Regions from separate parts of the Streptomyces sp. LX-29 genome, predicted to be linked through region 1. Evidence: riboswitches for the same ligand, from Rfam matches in the RefSeq annotation. Region 1 holds a riboswitch; each other region holds the start of a gene.

Region 1 (6,574 bases):
CGATCGCGCCGCGAAGCCACGGATTCCCCGCGACGGAAATCGCCATTCTTCATATGCCATGTGTATACGGCCCACGTGTTAATTCCGAGCGCTCGCCGTGTTGTGGGATTGTTTCGAATCCCTCACGGCGGCGGCCGGTGCCACGGCCGTGAACGGGCGGCGGAGCCGGTACTCGGCGAGCGAGCGCTCCGCGTGCAGCGCGGCCAGCGAGCGGGCCCGCTCGGCGTCGCCTCGGGCCACGGCGTCCACCAGCGCGCCATACCCCTCCCACGACTCCACGGCCCGCACCACCGCGGGTTCCGCACGCGGCGGGCCGGGGCGTGAGGCCGGGGCGGCGGGCGACGCGGGGCCGGCCGGCTCCAGCGCGTACATCCAATCGATCTTCCGCCGCAGCTGCACCAGCAGCCCGGCCAGGCTCGGGCTTCCGGAGGCCTGCGCCAGCGTCTCGTGGAACCAGTCGCAGAGCGGGCGCAGCTCGGCGAGCTGACCGCGACGCGCCCGTTCCTGGCCGAGCCGCACCAGCCCGCGCAACACCTTCAGATGCGCCTCGGTGCGCCGCTGGGCGGCGCGCGCGGCGCCCAGCGGCTCCATCAGGGCGCGGATGTCGAGCAGGTCGGCGACCTCTTCCGGCGAGGGCTGCGCGACGCACGCCCCGGCGTGCCGGCGGCTGGTCACGAAGCCCTCGGACTCCAGGGTGCGCAGGGCCTCCCGCACCGGCACCCGCGAGACGCCGTAGCGACGGGCGAGCAGTTCCTCGGTCAGCCGCGCGCCGGGCGCGAAGGCGCCGGAGACGATGTCGTCGCGGATCGCCGTACACACCGCATGGGCCGAAATCCGACGGCCGCCCTGGAACACAGTCGAATCGCCGTTCACTTCCGGTCCCGCATGGTCGAACCTCCGCCGTAATCCCCGCTAAACGCAGCTGATTGACGTGTGATCCACAAACTCTATTCCACGTGGCCGGAATTTCCGACGGCCCGAGTGATTTCATGGCTATTTTTTGGCCATGCCCCGGAGGGCACACGCGTAAGGCCCCGGCCGGGGGCCGGGGCCTTGCGGGGGAAGTCCGCCGTGCGGCGGCGGGTCAGATGTTGACGCCGTGGTGGCGGAGGTAGCTCACCGGGTCGATGTCCGAGCCGTACTCCGCGGTGGTGCGCGCCTCGAAGTGCAGGTGCGGACCGCTGGAGTTGCCGGTGCTGCCGGAGAGGCCGATCTGCTGGCCCGGGGTGACCGTCTGGCCGACGGAGACGCTGAGCGAGGACAGGTGGCCGTACTGGGTGTAGGTGCCGTCGTTCATCTTGATGACGACGTTGTTGCCGTACGCGCCGCCCCAACCGGCCTCGACGACGGTGCCGGAGCCGACCGCGCGCACCGAGGTGCCGGACGCCGCGTGGAAGTCCACACCGGTGTGGCTGCCGGAGGACCACATGCCGCCGCCTGCTTGGTAGGAGGTGGAGACGTAGGAGCCCTCGATCGGCGACACGAAGGTGTTCAGCCGCTTGCGCTCGGCCTCGCGGGCGGCGCGCTCCTTGGCCTCGCGCTCGGCCTTCGCCCTCGCCTTGGCCTTCTTGGCCGCGGCCTCGGCCGTGCGCTTCGCCTCGGCGGCCTCGCGGACGGCCTGCTTGCGGGCGGCCTCCTCGGCCTGCGCCTTGGCGGCGGCCTCCTGGGCCACGTTCTCCTGGGTCTGCGCCTGGGCGTCGATCTGGTCGGCCATGTGCTCACCGACGACGATCGCCTGGTTGAGGCCGGTGTCCTCCAGGCGGTCCGGCTCGCCGGAGGGCGAGGCGGCGAACGCGGGGGAGGCGACGGAGGCGACGACGCCACCGATCGTGGCTATCCCGGCGATGTTCGCGCCCGTACGGGCGGCGGAGCGGGGACGACGGTGCTTCCCGGTGGCACGGGTGAACGCCATGGGGTGGCGTACTCCTTTCCTTCCTTCGCCTACCGGGTTAGCTGACGGGTTCGGAGCAGGAAGGTCTCCTACGAGCACCTCCGGAAAGGCGCCCGATTCACCCCAGGGGGATATGGGTCCCCGGCTCCCCTGGCTCGTGCCACGGGACTCGGCGATGGTCGCTCGCTGCCGCGGGTGCGGCTCACGCATGACGAGCAACCGCACCGACGCTAGAGGCGAGTTCTTTCGTTCACCAAACAGATCAGCGTTTTTGTTGCGCTCGCCACACACACAGACAGGCAATCTCTCCAATAAAACGGACATTTGACGGATGCCAAGCCGTGATCTGGGACCCAGGTCGGCGCGGGCGGGCGCGGGCAGCGAAAGAGGGGCCCTGACGTCCCGTCGGACGTCGGGGCCCCTCACCGGACCTCACATCGCGTCAGCCGATCGCGTGCGCGCATCGCGCCAGCCACATCACGTCAGCCACATCGCGTCAGCGCGTCGCACCGGCCGATCGCGTCAGCGCGTCGCGTCAACCGGACACGACGCGCACCTCGCCGATGCCGAGGGCCCGCACCGGCTCCTCGATGGCCGAGGCGTCACCGACGAGCACCGTGACGAGCCGGTCCCCCGGGAATGCGCTCACCACGGCCGCGGTCGCCTCCACCGTGCCGGTCTCCGCCAGCCGGGCGTAGAGCTTCCCCTGGAAGTCGTCGGGGAGCTGCTGCTCCACCTGGTCGGCCAGGGTGTTGGCGACGGCCGCCGCCGTCTCGAAGCGCAGCGGCGCCACGCCCACGAGGTTCTGCACGGCCGCCTCGCGCTCGTCGTCCGTCAACCCCTCCTCGGCCAGCGTCCGCAGCACCTTCCAGGCGTCCTCCAGCGCGGGCCCGGTCACCTCGGTGGCCACCGAGCCGCTGATGGCGAGCATCGCGATGCCGGAGACGCCCGCGGTGGCGGGGTCGACCGAGCGCAGCACCTGGCCGAAGGCGCGCACGCCGTAGGTGTAGCCCTTCTCCTCGCGCAGCACCCGGTCGAGGCGCGAGGTGAGGGTGCCGCCCAGGCAGTAGGTGCCGAGCACCTGAGCGGGCCACACGCGGTCGTGCCGGTCGGCGCCGACCCGCCCGATGAGCAGCTGGGTCTGCACCGCGCCGGGCCGGTCGACGATCACCACACGGCCGGTGTCGTCGGCCGTGATCGCCGGGTAGGAGCGCTTCCGAGCCGGCCCGCCGGTCCAGGAGCCGAGGGTGTCGGCGAGCGCCTGGTCGAGGTCGAGGTCGGTGAAGTCGCCGACGACCACGGCGGTGGCGCTGGCCGGCCGCACGTGCGCCTCGTAGAAGGCGCGCACGGAGGCGGCGTCGATGCGCGCGACGGTCTCCTCGGTGCCCTGGCGGGGCCGGGACATCCGGACGTCGGCCGGGAACAGCTCCTTGGACAGCGCCATCGAGGCGCGCCGAGCCGGGTTGGCCAGCTCGTGCGGGATCTCGTCCAGTCGGTTCTGGACCAGCCGCTCCACCTCGCCGTCGGGGAAGGCGGGGGCGCGCAGCGCGTCGGCCAGCAGGCTCAGCGCCTTGTGCAGCCGGGAGGCCGGGACCTCCAGCGACACCCGGACGCCGGGGTGGTCGGCGTGCGCGTCCAGGGTGGCGCCGCAGCGCTCCAGCTCGGCCGCGAACTCCTCCGCGTCGTGCTTGTCGGTGCCCTCGGACAGGGCGCGCGCCATGATGGTGGCGACGCCGTCCAGGCCGGCCGGCTCGGCGTCCAGCGGCGCGTCGAGGCTGATCTCCACCGCGACGACCTGCTGGCCGGGGCGGTGGCAGCGCAGCACGGTCAGGCCATTGGGCAGCGTGGCGCGCTCGGGCGCGGGGAACGCCCACGGCTTGGCCAGACCCGGCTTGGGCTGCGGGTGGAACGTCATGGTGGCGGCGGTGTCGCTCACTGCGCCGACTCCCCTTCTTCCGTGGTGCCGGCTTGCTTGCCGGCGGCGTTCTCGGCGGCGTCCGCGGCGTCGGCCGCGTTCTCCTCGGTGTCGGCCCCGTCGGCGGCCGCGGCCTGCTCGGCCGGCTGGACGGGCTCGTAGACGAGGACCGCGCGGTTGTCGGGGCGCAGTCGCGCGGCGGCCACCGCGCGCACCTCCTCGGCGGTGACGTCCAGGACCCGGTTGACGGCGGTGAGCGCCAGCTGCGGGTCGCCGAACAGAACGGCGAACCGGCACAGTTCGTCGGCGCGCCCGCCGACGGTCGCCAGCCGGTCCAGCCACTCCCGCTCCAGCTGCGCCTGGGCGCGCTCCATCTCCTGCGGGGTCGGCCCTTCCGCGGCGAAGCGGGCCAACTCCTCGTCGACCGCCGCCTCGATGTCGGGCACCTCCACGCCGCCGGAGGTCTTCACGTCCAGCCAGCCCAGCGAGGGCGCGCCGGAGAGCCGCAGCAGGCCGAACCCGGCGGCCACGGCGGTGCGGTCGCGGCGCACCAGCCGGTTGTGCAGCCGGGAGGACTCGCCGCCGCCGAGCACGGTCAGCGCCAGATCGGCGGCGTCGGCCTCGCGGGTGCCGTCGTGCGGCAGCCGGTAGGCGGCCATGAGGGCGCGGGCCGGGACCTCCTCGTGGACCTCCTCGCGCAGCTGCTCGCCGATGACGTCCGGGAGCGAGCCGTCGCGCGGGGGGCGCTTGCCCTCGTGGGAGGGGATGGAGCCGAAGTACTTCTCGACCCAGGCCAGCGTCTGCTCGGGGTCGATGTCGCCGACGATGGCCAGCACCGCGTTGTTGGGCGCGTAGTAGGTGCGGAAGAACTCCCGCGCGTCCTCCAGCGAGGCCGCGTCCAGGTCGGCCATCGAGCCGATGGGCGTGTGGTGGTACGGGTGGCCCTCGGGGTAGGCCATGGCGACGAGGCGCTCGAAGGCCGTGCCGTAGGGCACGTTGTCGTAGCGCTGCCGGCGCTCGTTCTTGACGACGTCCCGCTGGTTCTCCAGGCTCTCCTCGTCCAGCGCGGTGAGGAGCGACCCCATACGGTCGGCCTCCAGCCACAGCGCCAGCTCCACCTGGTGGGCGGGCATCGTCTCGAAGTAGTTGGTGCGCTCGAAGCTGGTGGTCCCGTTCAGCGAACCGCCTGCGCCCTGCACCAGCTCGAAGTGGCCGTTCCCGGACACCTGGGCGGAGCCCTGGAACATCAGGTGCTCGAAGAGGTGAGCCAGGCCGGTACGCCCCTTGACTTCGTGGCGCGAGCCGACGTCGTACCAGAGGCAGACGGCGGCGACCGGGGTCAGATGGTCCTCGGAGAGCACCACCCGTAGGCCGTTGGCCAGGCGGTGCTCGGTCGCTGTCAGGCCGCCGGAGCCGGCCTGTTGCGTGGCCGTGTGACCCATGGGCATGTACGTCCCTTCGATCGCGTGATCAAGCGTGTACGGAACCGGCGCGGTGCCGCACGATGAGCGGTTCAGTCACTGTATGCAAGCGCGCGGACATCTGGCGAAGTTCCCGGACGCCGCTGGCTGACGAGACGACCCGGCCGCCGGCCGGGAGAGGCTGCCGGGAGGGGGCACGCGGCGGCTCCAGGGCGGCCGCACGCCCGCGCCGGGTCCGTTCCGGGGCACGGTGCGGATCCGTTCCGGGGTACGGGCGGGGCTCGTTCCGGGGCGCGGGCCGGGCTCGTTCCAGGGCTCGTTTCAGGGCGCGGGCCGGGCTCGGAGCCGGGCCTCCGGCGGCCCGGGGATGGGTCGCGGTCGGCGTTGTCAGTGGGTCGGGCCACAATGGTCCGCGTCAGATCCCTTCTCGGCAGTTGAAGGAGCCGCAGCCGCGATGGCCCGCCGCAGCACGAAGACCCCGCCGCCGGACGACTTCGAGGAGCGCATCCTCGACATCGACGTCGTCGACGAGATGCAGGGCTCCTTCCTGGAGTACGCCTACTCGGTCATCTACTCTCGGGCCCTGCCCGACGCGCGCGACGGCCTCAAGCCCGTGCAGCGCCGCATCCTGTTCCAGATGAACGAGATGGGGCTGCGCCCGGAGCGCTCGTTCGTGAAGTGCGCCCGGGTCGTCGGCGAGGTGATGGGAAAGCTCCACCCGCACGGCGACGCCTCGATCTACGACGCGCTGGTGCGCATGGCCCAGCCGTTCTCGCTGCGCCTGCCGCTGGTCGACGGGCACGGCAACTTCGGCTCGCTCGGTAACGACGACCCGCCGGCGGCGATGCGGTACACGGAGTGCCGCATGGCGTCGGCGACCTCGCTGATGACGGAGTCGATCGACGAGGACACCGTCGACTTCACGCCGAACTACGACGGCAGCGAGCAGGAGCCGGTCGCCCTCCCCGCCGCATACCCGAACCTGCTGGTCAACGGCGCGTCCGGGATCGCGGTCGGCATGGCCACCAACATGCCGCCGCACAACCTCGGCGAGGTGATCGCCGCGGCCCGGCACCTGATCCGGCACCCCGGCGCGGACCTCGACACCCTGATGCGCTTCGTGCCGGGCCCCGACCTGCCCACCGGCGGCCGGATCGTCGGCCTCGGCGGCATCCGGGACGCGTACGAGAACGGACGCGGCACCTTCAAGATCCGCGCCACGGTGTCCGTGGAGAACGTGACCGCGCGCCGCAAGGGCCTGGTCGTCACCGAGCTGCCGTTCACGGTCGGCCCGGAGAAGGTCATCTCCAAGATCAAGGACCTGGTCGGCTCGAAGAAGCTCCAGGG
Region 2 (6,574 bases), 570 kb from region 1:
CCCGCGACGCCGTCGGACCCCCGGTCCGGCCGGCCGGTGAGCGCGAGGAAGACCTCGTCGAGGCTCGGCTGGCCCAGCGAGAAGGTGTCCACGAGGATGCCGCGGCGGGCCAGTTCGGCGAGGACGTGCGCGGCCCTCTCGGCGGCGTCCCGGTCATCGCCGTCGCCGACCCGGGCGGCCAGCGCCAGCGGGTCGGGCTCGCGCTGCACCTCGGCGCCGAGCGCCAGCTCCAGGATCCGCGCGGCCTGCGCCCACTGCTCGGGGTCGCGCAGCCGCAGCCGCACCGAGCCCGCGCCGACCGACGCCTTCAGCTCGCCCTTGGTGCCCTCGGCGATCACCCGCCCCCGGTCGATGACGGCGATCCGGGACGCCAGCTGGTCGACCTCGTCCAGATACTGCGTGGTCAACAGCACCGTCGTGCCGTGCGCGACGATCGCGCGGACGATCTCCCACACCTGGTTGCGGCTGCGTGGATCCAGGCCCGTGGTGGGCTCGTCCAGGAAGAGCAGGTCGGGGGCGTTGAGGAGGGAGGCGGCGATGTCGAGCCGGCGCCGCATGCCTCCCGAGTAGTTCTTCACCTGCCGGTCCCCGGCCTCGACCAGGCCGAACACCTCCAGCAGCTGCCCGGCCCGCTCCCGCGCCGCCTTCCGGGAGCGGCCTGTCAGCCGGCCCAGCAGCATCAGGTTCTCGGTCCCGGTGAGGTCCTCGTCGAGCGAGGCGTACTGGCCCGTGAGGCTGACCCGGCCGCGCACGGTGTCCGCCTCCCGTACGACGTCATGGCCGAAGATCCGGGCTTCGCCGCCGTCCGGGCGCAGCAGCGTCGCCAGCATCTTCACGCTGGTGGTCTTCCCGGCGCCGTTCGGCCCGAGCACGCCGTAGACCGTGCCCGCGGGAACGGTCAGGTCGACCCCGTCCACGGCGCGGTTGGTGCCGAAGCTCTTGACCAGGCCCACGGCCTCGATCGCCGGGCCCGACGAAGGGGCTCGTCTGCTCATCTTCCGGTCCCTCCCGAGTCGTCCGGGTCTGTCGTGGAGCGCCTGGGCACGCGTCCGGTGGGTCGTGCTCCGCCGCCCCGCCCCGACGCCCACGGCCGGGGCACCGCCCCGACTCCCGTCATCCGAGGATGGGGCAGGAGGGGCGGTCAGGGGATGCGATCGGTCGAACACGCGCGGCCCACCGGGCCCCTCACCCCTGGGGGACGCTCCCGGCGGTGGCCTTGAGGGTCTCGGGGTGACGGTTCAGCTGGTGCAGCACGAGCATGCCGCCGATGCCGGGGACGAAGGCGCGCCAGCGGACGCCCGTCGAGCCGGCGACGGTGGACGCGAAGGTCATCGCGATGACCACCAGATAGGCGGAGCCGTGCACCGGGCCGCCCAGTGAGGTGATCACCTTGACGTGGGCGGTGAACAGGTTGGTGAAGAGGATCAGGATGGAGGCGGCCTCCACCGCCGCCGCGATCCGCAGGGCACGCATGTTCCTCACACTCCCGTCGTGGAGCCGGGGCGAACGATCATCAGGACCACCACGACCGCCCACAGCAGGTTGAAGACCCCGGTGACCATCGCCAGTCGAGCGGCGGCCGTCCGGAGCCCCTCGCCGGCGGCCGCGCCCTCGGGCGCGCTCCCGGCCTCGCCGGCGGTCCCGGACTCGCTCCCGGCCACGGCCTCACCCTCGGACCCGGTTCCGGCCCCGGCCATCGCGAGCAGCCGCTGCTGATGAGGGATCACGGCCACGGCGAGCATCACGGCGGCGACCGCGGTGAGGATCATCGACACGATCAGCCAGGCGTCGCCGAGGACGCCCAGTTGCGCCCCGGTGGCGATGCCGAAGACCGGCACGACGAGCCCGGCGACGGCGTAGCCACGGCAGACCCGGTGCAGGAACGCCGCGACACCGGCGGCGCGCCGGTCCTCACCGTCCATCACCGACTGCTTCGCGTAGCGCGGGAACAGCGAGGCGGCCAGGGTGATCGACCCCACCGCGACGATGGCGGCTAAGACGTGGACGGACAGAAGCAGCTTGGTCACGTGCGTGCCTCCAAGCGAACTCAATAAGTTGACAGCCAATAGGTAGCACACCTACATCTTGGCTGAGTACGCTTCGCGGATATGAAGGCAGACGCGGTACGAGGTCACCTCGACGGACTCCTGCTCGCCGCGCTCGAAGAGGGCCCCCTGCACGGTTACGCGATCATCGCCGCCGTACAGAAGCGCAGCGGCGGGGCGCTCGAGTTGCGCACGGGCACCATCTATCCGGCGCTGAAGCAGTTGGAGCGGCTCGGACTGCTGCGCAGCAGCTGGGACTCGGTGGGCGAGCGTCGGCGACGCTGCTACGAACTCACCGAGGCGGGGCGTCGGACCCTGGACCATGAGCGCACCGCCTGGCGGGAGTTCACGACGGCGATCGGCTCGGTCCTGAACCCCGCCCCCGCGTCGCCCGGGCTCGCCACATGAGTGCGGCGCCGAGCACCGACGGTCCCTCCGACGACCCCATCGAGCGGTATGTCGCGACCCTGTCGGCGGCGCTGCAGGGACCGGCGCGCGACAAGGCCCGGCTGGTCGAGGAGATCCGCGACGGCCTCGACGACGCCGTGGCGGCGCACACCTGCGAGGGGGTCCCCTACGAGCACGCCGCCCACGCGGCCATCACCGAGTTCGGCTCGCCGGACAACCTGGTGCCCAGCTGTCAGCGGGAGCTGACGATCGCCCAGGCCCGGCACACCGCACGGGCCGCCGCGCTGGCGGTGCCCTTCGCGATCGCCTGCTGGCTGGTGATCCGGACGGCCGGCGACGACCGTGCGTGGGAGCTGAGCCGTGCCACGCAGCTGCTGACGGCGCATCTGGTCGGCGTCGCCGCCACCGCGGCGGCGCTGGCCGGCGCGACCTGGGCGGCCACCGGCCCGCTCGCCCGCTGGCTGCCCACCCCACCCCGGCTGCCGCTGGCGGTCGCCTGGACCGGCACGGCCGCGAGCGTGGCCATGGCCGTCACGGCGCTGGTGCTCGTCACCCTGTCGGTCGCGGTCACGAACTGGCCGCTGGCCGTGGCCGCCGGTCTGCTCGCGGCGGCGTCGCACGCCGTGGTGGCGGCGTCGGCCCGCACCTGCCGCCGGTGCGCCCGCCTCCGCGCCCCCTCCTAGCCGTCCGCCGATTTCCGTTCCCGGGATATCCACCGCCGGGCCTTTCCCCGGGAATCCCTCCGGCGATGCGTCGTCAGATTCCGCATTCGCCGCCGATAACCCCGGGTCGCGACGGACCACTCCGCACACCGGATCACTCCACGGACAAGGCGCACCCGCCCCCGATGCGGCTGATCACGCCGCACCTCCGCGCGAGGCGGCGATCCAAGCCGTTTGCCAGCCCTCACTCCCTTCGCATCAGCACCCCTTCTGCTTTGCCAGTGCATAGAGAAGACGCCCGCTGACGCGCCCCACGGGGGGCGATCCCCCACCACCGCGGCGAGCACGGGTCGGGAGACCCCCGGGACATCTGCCGAAAGTCCCAGGGAACCGGACAGATGGAATCGGACTCTTAGGACTTAGGGCACATAGTTACCGCCGGTGACTGAGGTCACAGGTTTGCTGGCGGGAATGTCACTCACTGCCCGCCTTCAGCACACTTTCCGTCCACATTGTCACGCCGTGCAGCACCCGGACGGCATTCCGCAAGATCTTCTTTCGCTCTCGGGAAGAGATCCAGAGCGCAGCGTGACAAAAACCCCCGGAAAGGTCCCGAGTCGATCTTTTCCGGAAATCCCGACGCTTGTGGGCCGCGAAATCCATGTGTTTTGGTTACGGCCGTTCCCTTCGCAATCACTGCGGGGGAACCCAAAGCCGGAACGCCTAGTCCTGCCGCCGGCCGAGGAGTGTCCACGAACACACGACGGCAGGAGCGGGGGACCCAGGTAAGTCGCCGGGTCGCGCCACGAAGCGCGACACGGCTTGGGGTGAAGACGTGCCGCGGCCCATGAGGCCGCTCAGGGCACGGCCGGGCAACTCCAGCCCGAACCCGACAGCTCACCTCGCAGGCGTGGGAGAGGAACACCCCTATGTCTGTCGGTCGTCACCGTCGTATCACCCCTGGTCGCATCGCCAAGCTTTCCCTCGCTCTCGTCGCCGGCGGCGCCGGCATCGCGATGCCGCTCGTGGGTGCCACCACGGCCAGCGCCGCGTCCGTCGAGACCTGGGACAAGGTCGCGATGTGCGAGTCCACCGGCAACTGGAGCATCAACACCGGCAACGGCTTCTACGGCGGTCTGCAGTTCACGCAGTCCACGTGGGAGGAGTTCGGCGGCACCGCGTACGCCTCGCGTGCGGACCTCGCCACCAAGGACCAGCAGATCGCCATCGCCGAGAAGGTGCTGGCCGTGCAGGGCCCCGGCGCCTGGCCCGTGTGCTCCGTCAAGGCGGGCCTGACCAAGGGCGGCCCGGCCCCGGCCATCTCGCCCGACGGTGACACGGCCACCTCCACCCCGGCCCCCGCCGCCCCGGCGCCGGCCGCCCCGGCCGAGGACGCCAAGCCCGCCCCGGCCCCGAAGGACGACGTCCCGTCCGAGGCCGCGAAGAACACCGAGTACACCGTCGTCGGCGGCGACTCGCTCTTCTCGATCGCCCAGGCGCACGACGTCGAGGGTGGCTGGGAGGCCGTCTACAAGGCCAACCGCGAGGTCGTGGGTGCCAACCCGAACCTGATCTTCCCGGGTCAGAAGCTCTCCCTCCAGGGCGAGGCCGCGAAGCCCGCCACCGGCGAGGCCGCCCCCGCCGAGGCTCCGGCCGCTCCGGCCCCGGCCGCCCCGGCTGAGGCCCCGGCCGCCCCGGCCCCGGCCGAGGCCCCGGTCGCCTCCGGTTGGACCGCGCCGGTCGCCGCCCCCCAGGGCACCCCGTACCACCAGGCCGGTTCCGCCTGGTCCAGCGGTTACCACACCGGCGTCGACTTCCCCGTCGCCACCGGCACCACCCTCAAGGCCATCGGTGACGGCGAGGTCGTCTCCGCCGGCTGGGGCGGCGCCTACGGCAACGAGGTCGTCATCCGCCACGCCGACGGCAAGTACAGCCAGTACGCCCACCTGTCGCAGCTGTCCGTCTCGGTCGGCCAGACCGTGACCGGCGGCCAGCAGATCGGCCTCTCCGGCTCCACCGGCAACAGCAGCGGCCCGCACCTGCACTTCGAGGTCCGCACCGCTCCGGGCTACGGCTCCGACATCGACCCGATCGCCTACCTGCGCTCGCACGGCGTCAACATCTGAGTCTGAGCATCACCCGAAGTGCCCGGTCCGCCCCACGCGGACCGGGCACTTCGGCGTTTCCGCGCCGGTAGCCTCTCGGCCATGTCCTTCGAGAGTGCCCGGCCCGCTCCCGTTCCCCCGCACGGCGACGCCCCGGCCCGGGACGGCCGTACGGTCCCCGACCGGGACGAGGCCGCCCGGCCCGGGGAGCCCGCGGCCGCTCCCCGGTCACCCGCGCCCCGGCGGTCCCCACCGGCCCGGCCCGCGCGGCGGTCCCGGCGCGAGGGACTTCCCTGGACCGTCCTGGCCTGTCTGCTCTGCGCCTGCGCCGTCAGCGCGCTCTTCCTGCCCGTCGCCTTCCACGAGGACCGCGCCACCCAGGAGTGCGGCTCCGTCCTGTCCCCGCATGTGGCACGGCAGGGCGGCGGCGAGGCGCGCTACGGCCACGAGTGCGCCGCGCTGCGGACCCAGCGCCTGGGGTACTCCGCCCTCTTCCTGGCCGGCGCCGGCGTCACGCTCGCCGTCGCCGGCTCCCTGACGGGGCGGGGCCGGGGGCAGACCGAGCGGCAGCGCCCCGCGGCCCCGCGCCCACCGGCGCAGCGGCCCTCCGCCGCGCACGCGAACGGCCGGGCGGGGGCCCCTACGGACCCCCGCCCGGCCGTCTCCTAGCGGCTCAGCCCGCGAGCGCCGCCGCGCCCGCGCTCGCGTACTTCTCGTCCAGGTCGCCGCTGGGCGCGCCGGCCACGCCGATGCCCGCGATCGGCGCGCCCTTGGCCGGGGCCTGCACCGGCACCGCGCCCGCCAGGAACAGCGTGCCCGGGATGTCCTTCAGGTTCGGCGCCTGCTGGAGGCGCTTGACCAGCTCGGAGGTGGGGGCGTTCCAGGAGACGGCCGTGTACGCCTTGCGCTGCGCCGACTCGTACGACTGCGGGCCCGCGCCGTCGCCGCGGAGCACCACCACCGTGTTGCCGTTGCGGTCGACGACCGAGACGGTGATCCGCTGGCCGTCCTTCTCCGCCGCGTCGAGCGCCGCCTGGGCGGCCTCGGTCGCGGCGTCCACGGTGAGGTGGGTGGACTGGTAGGTCGCCTTCTTGGGAGCCGGGGCGGCCGGCGCGGCGGCCGGGGCCACCGGCTGGCTCTCCTCCGTGCCCGCCGCGTTCGCCGACACCACGCCCAGCGTTCCGCCGCCCAGCAGCGCCGCCGCCACCGCCACCGTCAGCACCCGCGTGTTCTTCGCCATGAGTCTGCCTCTCCTTCGGTTCATGCCTGCCTGAGGACTCGCCCCGATCCTCCGGCCGGGCACTCCCCCGCCACATCGCCGTACCCGCCGACCCCGCCATCGGCCGATCGGTTG
Region 3 (6,574 bases), 2.2 Mb from region 1:
GGCCGCCGTCGGGCCGTCTGACCGTGCTCGTGTCGCCTGGCCGCCGTCGCGCGTCCTCGCGTCCTGTGTCCGTCGGCGGGCCCCGCGCCCGAGCGCCGAGCGCCCACGGCCTACGCCGGATGGCTGCTGTCGAGTCGCCCCGCGGGGCGCCAGCCGCGAGCCTTGTGGGAGCCGGCGGCGGGAGCGGTGGCGCCGCCCGACGACGAAGCGACGAAGGCGGCCCGGTGGCGGCGGATCGGCGGCGGGGAGTCGGCGACGGCGAGTCGGCGGCGGGTCCGAACCCCGGGTCTGTCTGACGGCGGCGGAGCGGTACGCGGGAGAAGCCGGTGCGGGTGCGAGGCGGCAGGGCCGCGGTGGCGGAAGGCGAGGTCTACGAGACCGCGCCCGCCCGCCGCTTCGCCACCTGGCTGCCGGCGGCACTGATCGTCGGCGGGATCGTCTTCGAGTTGGCCACGCCGCCTGCGTACACCGCCGTGCCCTTCCTCTCCGCCGCACCGCTCATCGCCGCCCCCTTCTCCACCCTGAGGGTGACGCTGGCGATCGCCGCGGCCTCGGTGGCGGCGGCCTTAGGGCTGATGGTGGTGCAGGGGCTGCGGCACGCGGGGGAGGCGCAGACGCTCACGGAGCTGGCCACGGCGTGCACCGTGGGGCTCCTCGCCATCGCGACCAACCGGATGATGCGGCGCAGCGAGCGGCGGCTGGCCTCCGCGCGGGTCATCGCCGAGGCGGCACAGCGCGCCGTGCTGCCCACGCCCGCCGCCCGTCTGGGCGGATTGCGCATCGCCGCGCGGTACCAGGCGGCGCAGGCCGAGGCGCGCATCGGCGGAGACCTGTACGCGGTGCAGGGGACGCCGTACGGCGCGCGCGTCCTCGTCGCCGACGTCCGGGGCAAGGGGCTGGCGGCGGTCGAGGCCGTGGTGATCGTCCTCGGGGCGTTCCGGGAGGCGGCGGAGCAGGAGGCGACGCTGGCGGGCGTGGCGGGGCGGCTGGACCGGGCGCTGCGCCGGGAGGCCGAGCGGCGGGCGAGCGTGGAGCTGCGCGAGGGGTTCGCCACGGCGGTGCTGGTGGAGATCCCGCCCGGCGAGGCCACGCTGCGCCTGCTGAACCGCGGTCACCCGGCCCCGTTGCTGCTCCGCGCGGACGGCGGCGCGGGCTACCTGGAACCGACGGCGCCGGCGCTGCCCCTGGGCATGACGGACCTGGGGGAGTGGCCGGACGTGGTGGACGAGCGACCGTTCCCGGCCAGGGCGACGCTGCTGCTCTTCACGGACGGGGTGACCGAGGCGCGGGACCGGCACGGCGAGTTCTACGAACCGGCGGAGCGGTTGCGCGGCCACACCTTCGCGGGGCCGGACGCCCTGCTGGACGCGCTGGTCGTGGATGTCGCGCGCCATGCGCGCGGGAGGACGGCGGACGACATGGCGGTGCTCGCCGTCCACCGGCAGTCGAGCGCGGAGGGGCCGCCGGCCGACTCCCGCGCGGAGCGGCCGGTGCCGGCTGACTCCCGCGCGGAGCGGCCGGCCGACCCCTGGCGACCGGGCCACCCGGCCGGCCTCGCACACCCGGCGGACCGGGCGAGCAGCGCCGATAGCGGAACGTAGTCGACCGCCGCCCCTGCGCATAACAATTGACGCACGATCAGCGGTGGCGGGTTTCCGCCGCGCGATCTTGGTGACTCAACTCTCCGGCAACTTGCTCAGATTTGCCGGAAAGTGACCGAATGTGGGGCGTCGATTCTGCACGGATTCCAGGGAACGGCTTGGAAACACGCCGGGCGGTCTATTAACGTTCGATAACGCAGCGCGGTCGTCACAGCCGCCGCAAGAGGCGGCACCGTGCGCCGTCGCCGAATCCCGCACGCACAGCAGCGCGAGCACCAACAGCATCACCGCAGCACCTAGGGAACCGGGGAACCACCATCCTTGGGGTGAATCGGGCGCTTCCTCGGAGGAGCCCGTAGGAGACCTTCCTGCTCCGAACCCGTCAGCTAACCCGGTAGGCGAGACGGAAGGAAAGGAGTACGCCCCCGTGGCGTCCAACAGGTCTGCCTTCGACGAGGCGCCGTACAGCCCCTCCGGTGTTTCCGGCGCCCCCTACGGTCCGGGTGTCCTTCCCGGCCCGGGTGGTGGTCCGACCTCGACCATGGCCCCCGCTCGCGCTGTCCCCTCGGCCGCCTCCGCGATGCCCTCGGGCCCCGCCACATCCGGCGCCCCCACCATCGCCAGCCCCGTCGTGGCCCCTCCGCACGATGCCTTCGGGCCCGAGGACGAGGACGGGGAGGAGTGGAATCCCACGGCGGACTCCATAGCCCCGGTCCGCGGCCGGCACCGGGTGGTCAAGCAGCGCGGCGGCGGCATGGCGCGCAGCGGCGCGGTGCTCGGCGTCGGTGTCATCGCGGCGGTGGGCGCGGGCGGCATGGCGACCGCCAAGGACCGACCCAACCCGCCGATCTCCATGCCCGACCTGGGGCAGGTCGCCGACGAGGTGCAGGGCGTGCTCCCGGAGGCGAGGGAGCTGCCCGGTGCCACGCGGCTCGTCTCCGACGCGGTCGGCCCGGGCAACGTCGCCTCCGCACCGGGCGCGCCCGCGGCCGCGGCCCCGCTCTCCACGGCCGGTCTGACCGCCGAGGACGCGGCGAACGGCGCCACCGACGCCGGCGAGGCGCTGCGCGCCCGCATCATGCAGCAGGCCGAGTATCAGCAGAACGCGGCCGACGACGCCCAGCGCGAGGCCGCCGCGCGAGCCGCCGCCGAGCAGGCCGCCAAGGCGGCCGCGGCCCAGGCCAAGGCCGAGGCCGACGAGGCGAAGAAGGCCGCCGAGGCCGAGGCCGAGCGCAAGGCGGAGGAGGCCGCACGCAAGGCCGAGGCCGAGCGGAAGGCGGAGGCCGCGGCCAAGGCGAAGGCCGAAGCGGAGGCAGAGGCTGAGGCGGACGCGGAGGCGGACGCGGGGTCGGAATCCGGCTCCGGAGGCGACAGCGGGACCAGCGCCGGCGCGTATGCCCTCCCGGTCGCCTCCTACACCCTCACCTCCACCTTCGGCCAGGCCGGCGACCTGTGGTCCGCCGACCACACGGGGCAGGACTTCGCCGCTCCCACCGGCACCCCGGTCAAGGCGGTCCACGGGGGCACGATCACCTCCGCCGGCTGGGCCGGCGCCTACGGCTACCGCATCGTCCTCACGCTCCCCGACGGCACCGAGATCTGGTACTGCCACCTGTCATCCATGGTCAAGACCTCGGGCACGGTGTCCACCGGCGACGTCATCGGCCGCGTCGGCGCCACCGGCAACGTGACCGGTCCCCACCTCCACCTGGAGGTCCGCCCGGGCGGCGGCTCCCCGGTCGATCCCCTGGCGTGGCTGCGCCAGCACGGCCTGAACCCGTGACCACGACAGCCGTGATCACACCACCCGTGACCGCACCCGCGAGCACGACACCGTGACCGCACTCGCGAGCTCGACACGCGTGAGCACGCCGGCCTGAACCCGAGGCCAGCCTCTCCCCCCACAGCCCCGATACGCCGGCGGCTCTGGCGCTCTCTCCCCCCTTGACGCCAGGGCCGCCGGTTCGTTTTCCCGCGCTCTCGGGAGCCCGGGTGCGGCGCGCGCCGCGACGGCGAGCGGGCCGACCCCTGTGGCACCAGCGCCGCGGGGTCACCGGGCCCGGGTCACGGAGCCCGGGTCACGTGGCCACGGGCGCGGGGTGTCGGCGGTGCTCAGCCGGCGCGGCGGTCGGCGGCCGCCCAGGAGGCGAGGGCGACCCCGCCCGCCACGGCGGCGACGGCCGGCCAGGCGCCGATCTTCTTGGCCAGCGGGTGGGAGCCCGCGAACGCGGCCACATACAGCCCGCTCAGGGCCGCCGCGGTTCCGGCACCGCCCCGCTCCTTCCAGCCCCGCGCCGCCGCGACCCCCGCTGCGGCCAGCACCACACCGCCCAGGGGCCGCCTCTTCGTCCACCGGGCGACCCCGTAGCCGCCCACGAGACCGCCCGCGGCCACCACGCCTGTCGGAACCCCAGCCATAGCCACACCTTCCACATGTGCCGATCCGGATCCTCTCGGGACCATTCGACAACACCGGTCGTCCCGAACGCCCCACGGGCCCGTCACGGTCCCGCCCCGGTCCGGAGAGAGCGGACCGTCGGGCTCAGTCGAGGGCGCTGAGCTTCTTCCACTCCTCGTAGGAGAGGTTCCAGTCGCCGTAGCCGTTGCCGGTGGCGACGGTCTCCCGAGTGGAGCCGGTGACCTCGATGATGTCGCCGGGGGTGGCGCGGTCGTAGAAGCTCTTGCCGTCCGCTTCCGACATGCCTATGCAGCCGTGGCTCATGTTGACACGGCCGAAGTAGCCCTTGCCCTCGTTCCAGGGGGCGGCGTGGGCGTAGGTGCCGGAGGTGGTCAGATGGACCGCCCAGGGGACGTCCTTGTTGTACGGGTCGGCTATGTTCACCGACTCGCTGGTCATGTTGACCATGGGTGCCTTGCCGAGGACGACCATGGTGCCGTTCCAGGTGGGGTAGGCGGTGGAGCCGGCGGAGACCGGGATGGTGTCGACCTTCTTGCCGTCCTCGTAGACGGTCATCGTGTGCTGCTTCAGGTCGGCCTTGGCGACGCGGACGGTGCCGACGGTGAAGGTGCTGGAGACGTCGCGGCGGAGGTAGCGCCCCTCGCCCGTGTTGACGCCGCTGAGCTTGGCGCGGAGGGTCACCTTGGTGCCCTTGGCCCAGTAGCTCTCGGGGCGCCAGTCGACGCGCTCGACGCCGGTGAGCGGGTCGCGGGTCCAGCCCCAGGAGCCCTCCGTCTTGGGGGAGGTGCTGACGGAGAGCCGGCGCTCGACCGCCGCCTTGTCCTTCACCGGGTGGTCGAAGGCGATGGACACCGGCTGGCCGGCGCCGACGACCTTGTTGTTGGACGGGGTGACGGAGACGCCGTTGAAGACCTTGGCCGCACGGGTGCGGAAGGCCGAACGGTGGGTGGTGACCTCGCCGGCCGCGTTGGTCGCGGTGGCCAGGACGGCGTAGGAGGCCCCCGGGGTCATGGTGCGGGTGGAGCGCCAGCTCTTCTTGGCGTCGGACCATGAGCCCGTCACCGCGACCGCGTCGGCGCTGCTCGGGTCGGGAGTGACCTGGACCTTGGTCAGGGTGCCGCCGGCCACGTCGACCTTGATGCCGCCGTCGGGGGCCACCGCCGGGCCGTCGCTGCCCGGCGTCACGGTGATGCGGGCGGGCTTGGCGTCGGCCGGGTCGACCGAGGCGCCGCCCTTCCCGTCCGAGCCGGAGGAGGACTGACAGGCCACCAGCGAGGCCAGGGCCAGGGAGGACGCCGCAAGCAGGCGGAGAGGGCGGCGTATGGGACGTATGGATCGCACAGAGGACCTCTTGGGACGGTCGTGACGGTTGGTGAAGGCGTGGTGGGGGTGGTCGGAGCGACGGTCGGTCAGCAACGCTGCTCCACCCCCTCCGGGTTGCTCTTGTACGGCGGCGGCAGGGGCGTCGTGTCGGGGTGCAGCCGCCAGAGGGACAGGGACATGCAGTGGGTGGCGACCATGTCGACGTAGGACGCGCCGAACACGCCCAGACCGTCGACCTGCACGAGGGCGACCTCCGTGCCGGAGCGCATCAGCGAGACCTGGTGCTCTCCGCCCGAGCCGTCGGACTCCGAGCCGTAGACCCGGACCGTGGGCTTCCGCACCGAGCCCGGGGCTTCCGCGGAGAACGGGCGGCCGACCCTGACGAGCCCGCAGCGGGTCCGCAGCACCTCCTGCAGCGAGCTGAACACCCGGACGGCGTCCCGCTCGGTCCGGTAGGCGTTGATCGTGTGCCGTGCGGTCTCCTTGGCCTGGCGGCCCTGGAAGACGCGGGCGCGCTGGGCCGCCGGGAGCGGGTGCGCGTCGCCGTCCAGACCGGTCAGCCGGCAGTCGGCTTCGAGGTCCAGGAGCGGTGAGTCGAGCCGGTCGGTGGTGCGGACCGTCTTCCACCGGGCCGCCGCCTCGAAGGGCAGCGCCGTGGGGCGGAGCAGCGCCTCGACGGCGATGTCCGGAGCCGGCGATTCGGTACGGCCGGAGGGTGGTGGGCCCGCCGGCAGGGTGCGGGTCGGATCGTCGCCGGGGAGGAGCTGCCACGAGCCGATCGCGAGCGCGACGGCCGCGAGCACCGCGGAGACGGCGGTCACCGCACGCGTGCGGATCGTGCGCCGACGGCCCCGGGCACGCACGGCCTCCGGGCCCGCGAGGCGTATGCAGGGCTCGGTGGCGCGCGCTATCTCCCGAAGCCGCTCATCCAGGTCAGCCATGGGTGGGCACCTCCTTCGGGGAGCGGGCTGAGGCGGGGGCGGGGGCCGGAGGGTGGGGCGCGGGGTGGTCGGAGTCGGTCAGATGGCGGCCCAGCGCCTTGCGGGCACGGCTGAGGCGGGTCCGCACGGCGCCCTCGGAGACGCCCGTCTCCCGGGCCACCTGCTCGATGGGCAGGTCGAGCAGGTGGTGCAGGACGACGACGGTGCGCTGGTCGGGCTTCAGCCCGCGCAGTGCGTCGACCAACGCCACCCGGTCCGGGGCGAGGCCGGGCACGTCGGCCGGTGGGCCG

The links. Region 1 has a riboswitch for cyclic di-AMP ahead of LRS74_RS08145 (M23 family metallopeptidase). Riboswitches for the same ligand answer to the same signal wherever they lie in the genome.
Region 2: another riboswitch for cyclic di-AMP. It lies ahead of LRS74_RS10430 (transglycosylase family protein); the one in region 1 lies ahead of LRS74_RS08145 (M23 family metallopeptidase).
Region 3: another riboswitch for cyclic di-AMP. It lies ahead of LRS74_RS17810 (M23 family metallopeptidase); the one in region 1 lies ahead of LRS74_RS08145 (M23 family metallopeptidase).

What each region holds. Positions count from the first base shown of each region.
Region 1 covers NZ_CP089746.1:1,893,443-1,900,016, forward strand. Annotated here, with positions in the region: gene LRS74_RS08140 (GntR family transcriptional regulator) at 79-855, opposite strand; gene LRS74_RS08145 (M23 family metallopeptidase) at 1,085-1,912, opposite strand; cyclic di-AMP (ydaO/yuaA leader) riboswitch at 1,922-2,076, opposite strand; gene LRS74_RS08150 (pitrilysin family protein) at 2,427-3,827, opposite strand; gene LRS74_RS08155 (pitrilysin family protein) at 3,824-5,254, opposite strand; gene LRS74_RS08160 (DNA topoisomerase IV subunit A) at 5,682-6,574, shown strand, end outside.
Region 2 covers NZ_CP089746.1:2,468,175-2,474,748, forward strand. Annotated here, with positions in the region: gene LRS74_RS10405 (ATP-binding cassette domain-containing protein) at 1-995, opposite strand, end outside; gene LRS74_RS10410 (hypothetical protein) at 1,186-1,473, opposite strand; gene LRS74_RS10415 (hypothetical protein) at 1,479-2,027, opposite strand; gene LRS74_RS10420 (helix-turn-helix transcriptional regulator) at 2,109-2,453, shown strand; gene LRS74_RS10425 (permease prefix domain 1-containing protein) at 2,450-3,136, shown strand; cyclic di-AMP (ydaO/yuaA leader) riboswitch at 3,826-4,039, shown strand; gene LRS74_RS10430 (transglycosylase family protein) at 4,045-5,241, shown strand; gene LRS74_RS10435 (hypothetical protein) at 5,323-5,889, shown strand; gene LRS74_RS10440 (heme-binding protein) at 5,894-6,460, opposite strand.
Region 3 covers NZ_CP089746.1:4,125,637-4,132,210, forward strand. Annotated here, with positions in the region: gene LRS74_RS17805 (PP2C family protein-serine/threonine phosphatase) at 333-1,601, shown strand; cyclic di-AMP (ydaO/yuaA leader) riboswitch at 1,877-2,017, shown strand; gene LRS74_RS17810 (M23 family metallopeptidase) at 2,029-3,384, shown strand; gene LRS74_RS17815 (hypothetical protein) at 3,714-4,019, opposite strand; gene LRS74_RS17820 (Ig-like domain-containing protein) at 4,144-5,361, opposite strand; gene LRS74_RS17825 (hypothetical protein) at 5,430-6,284, opposite strand; gene LRS74_RS17830 (SigE family RNA polymerase sigma factor) at 6,277-6,574, opposite strand, start outside.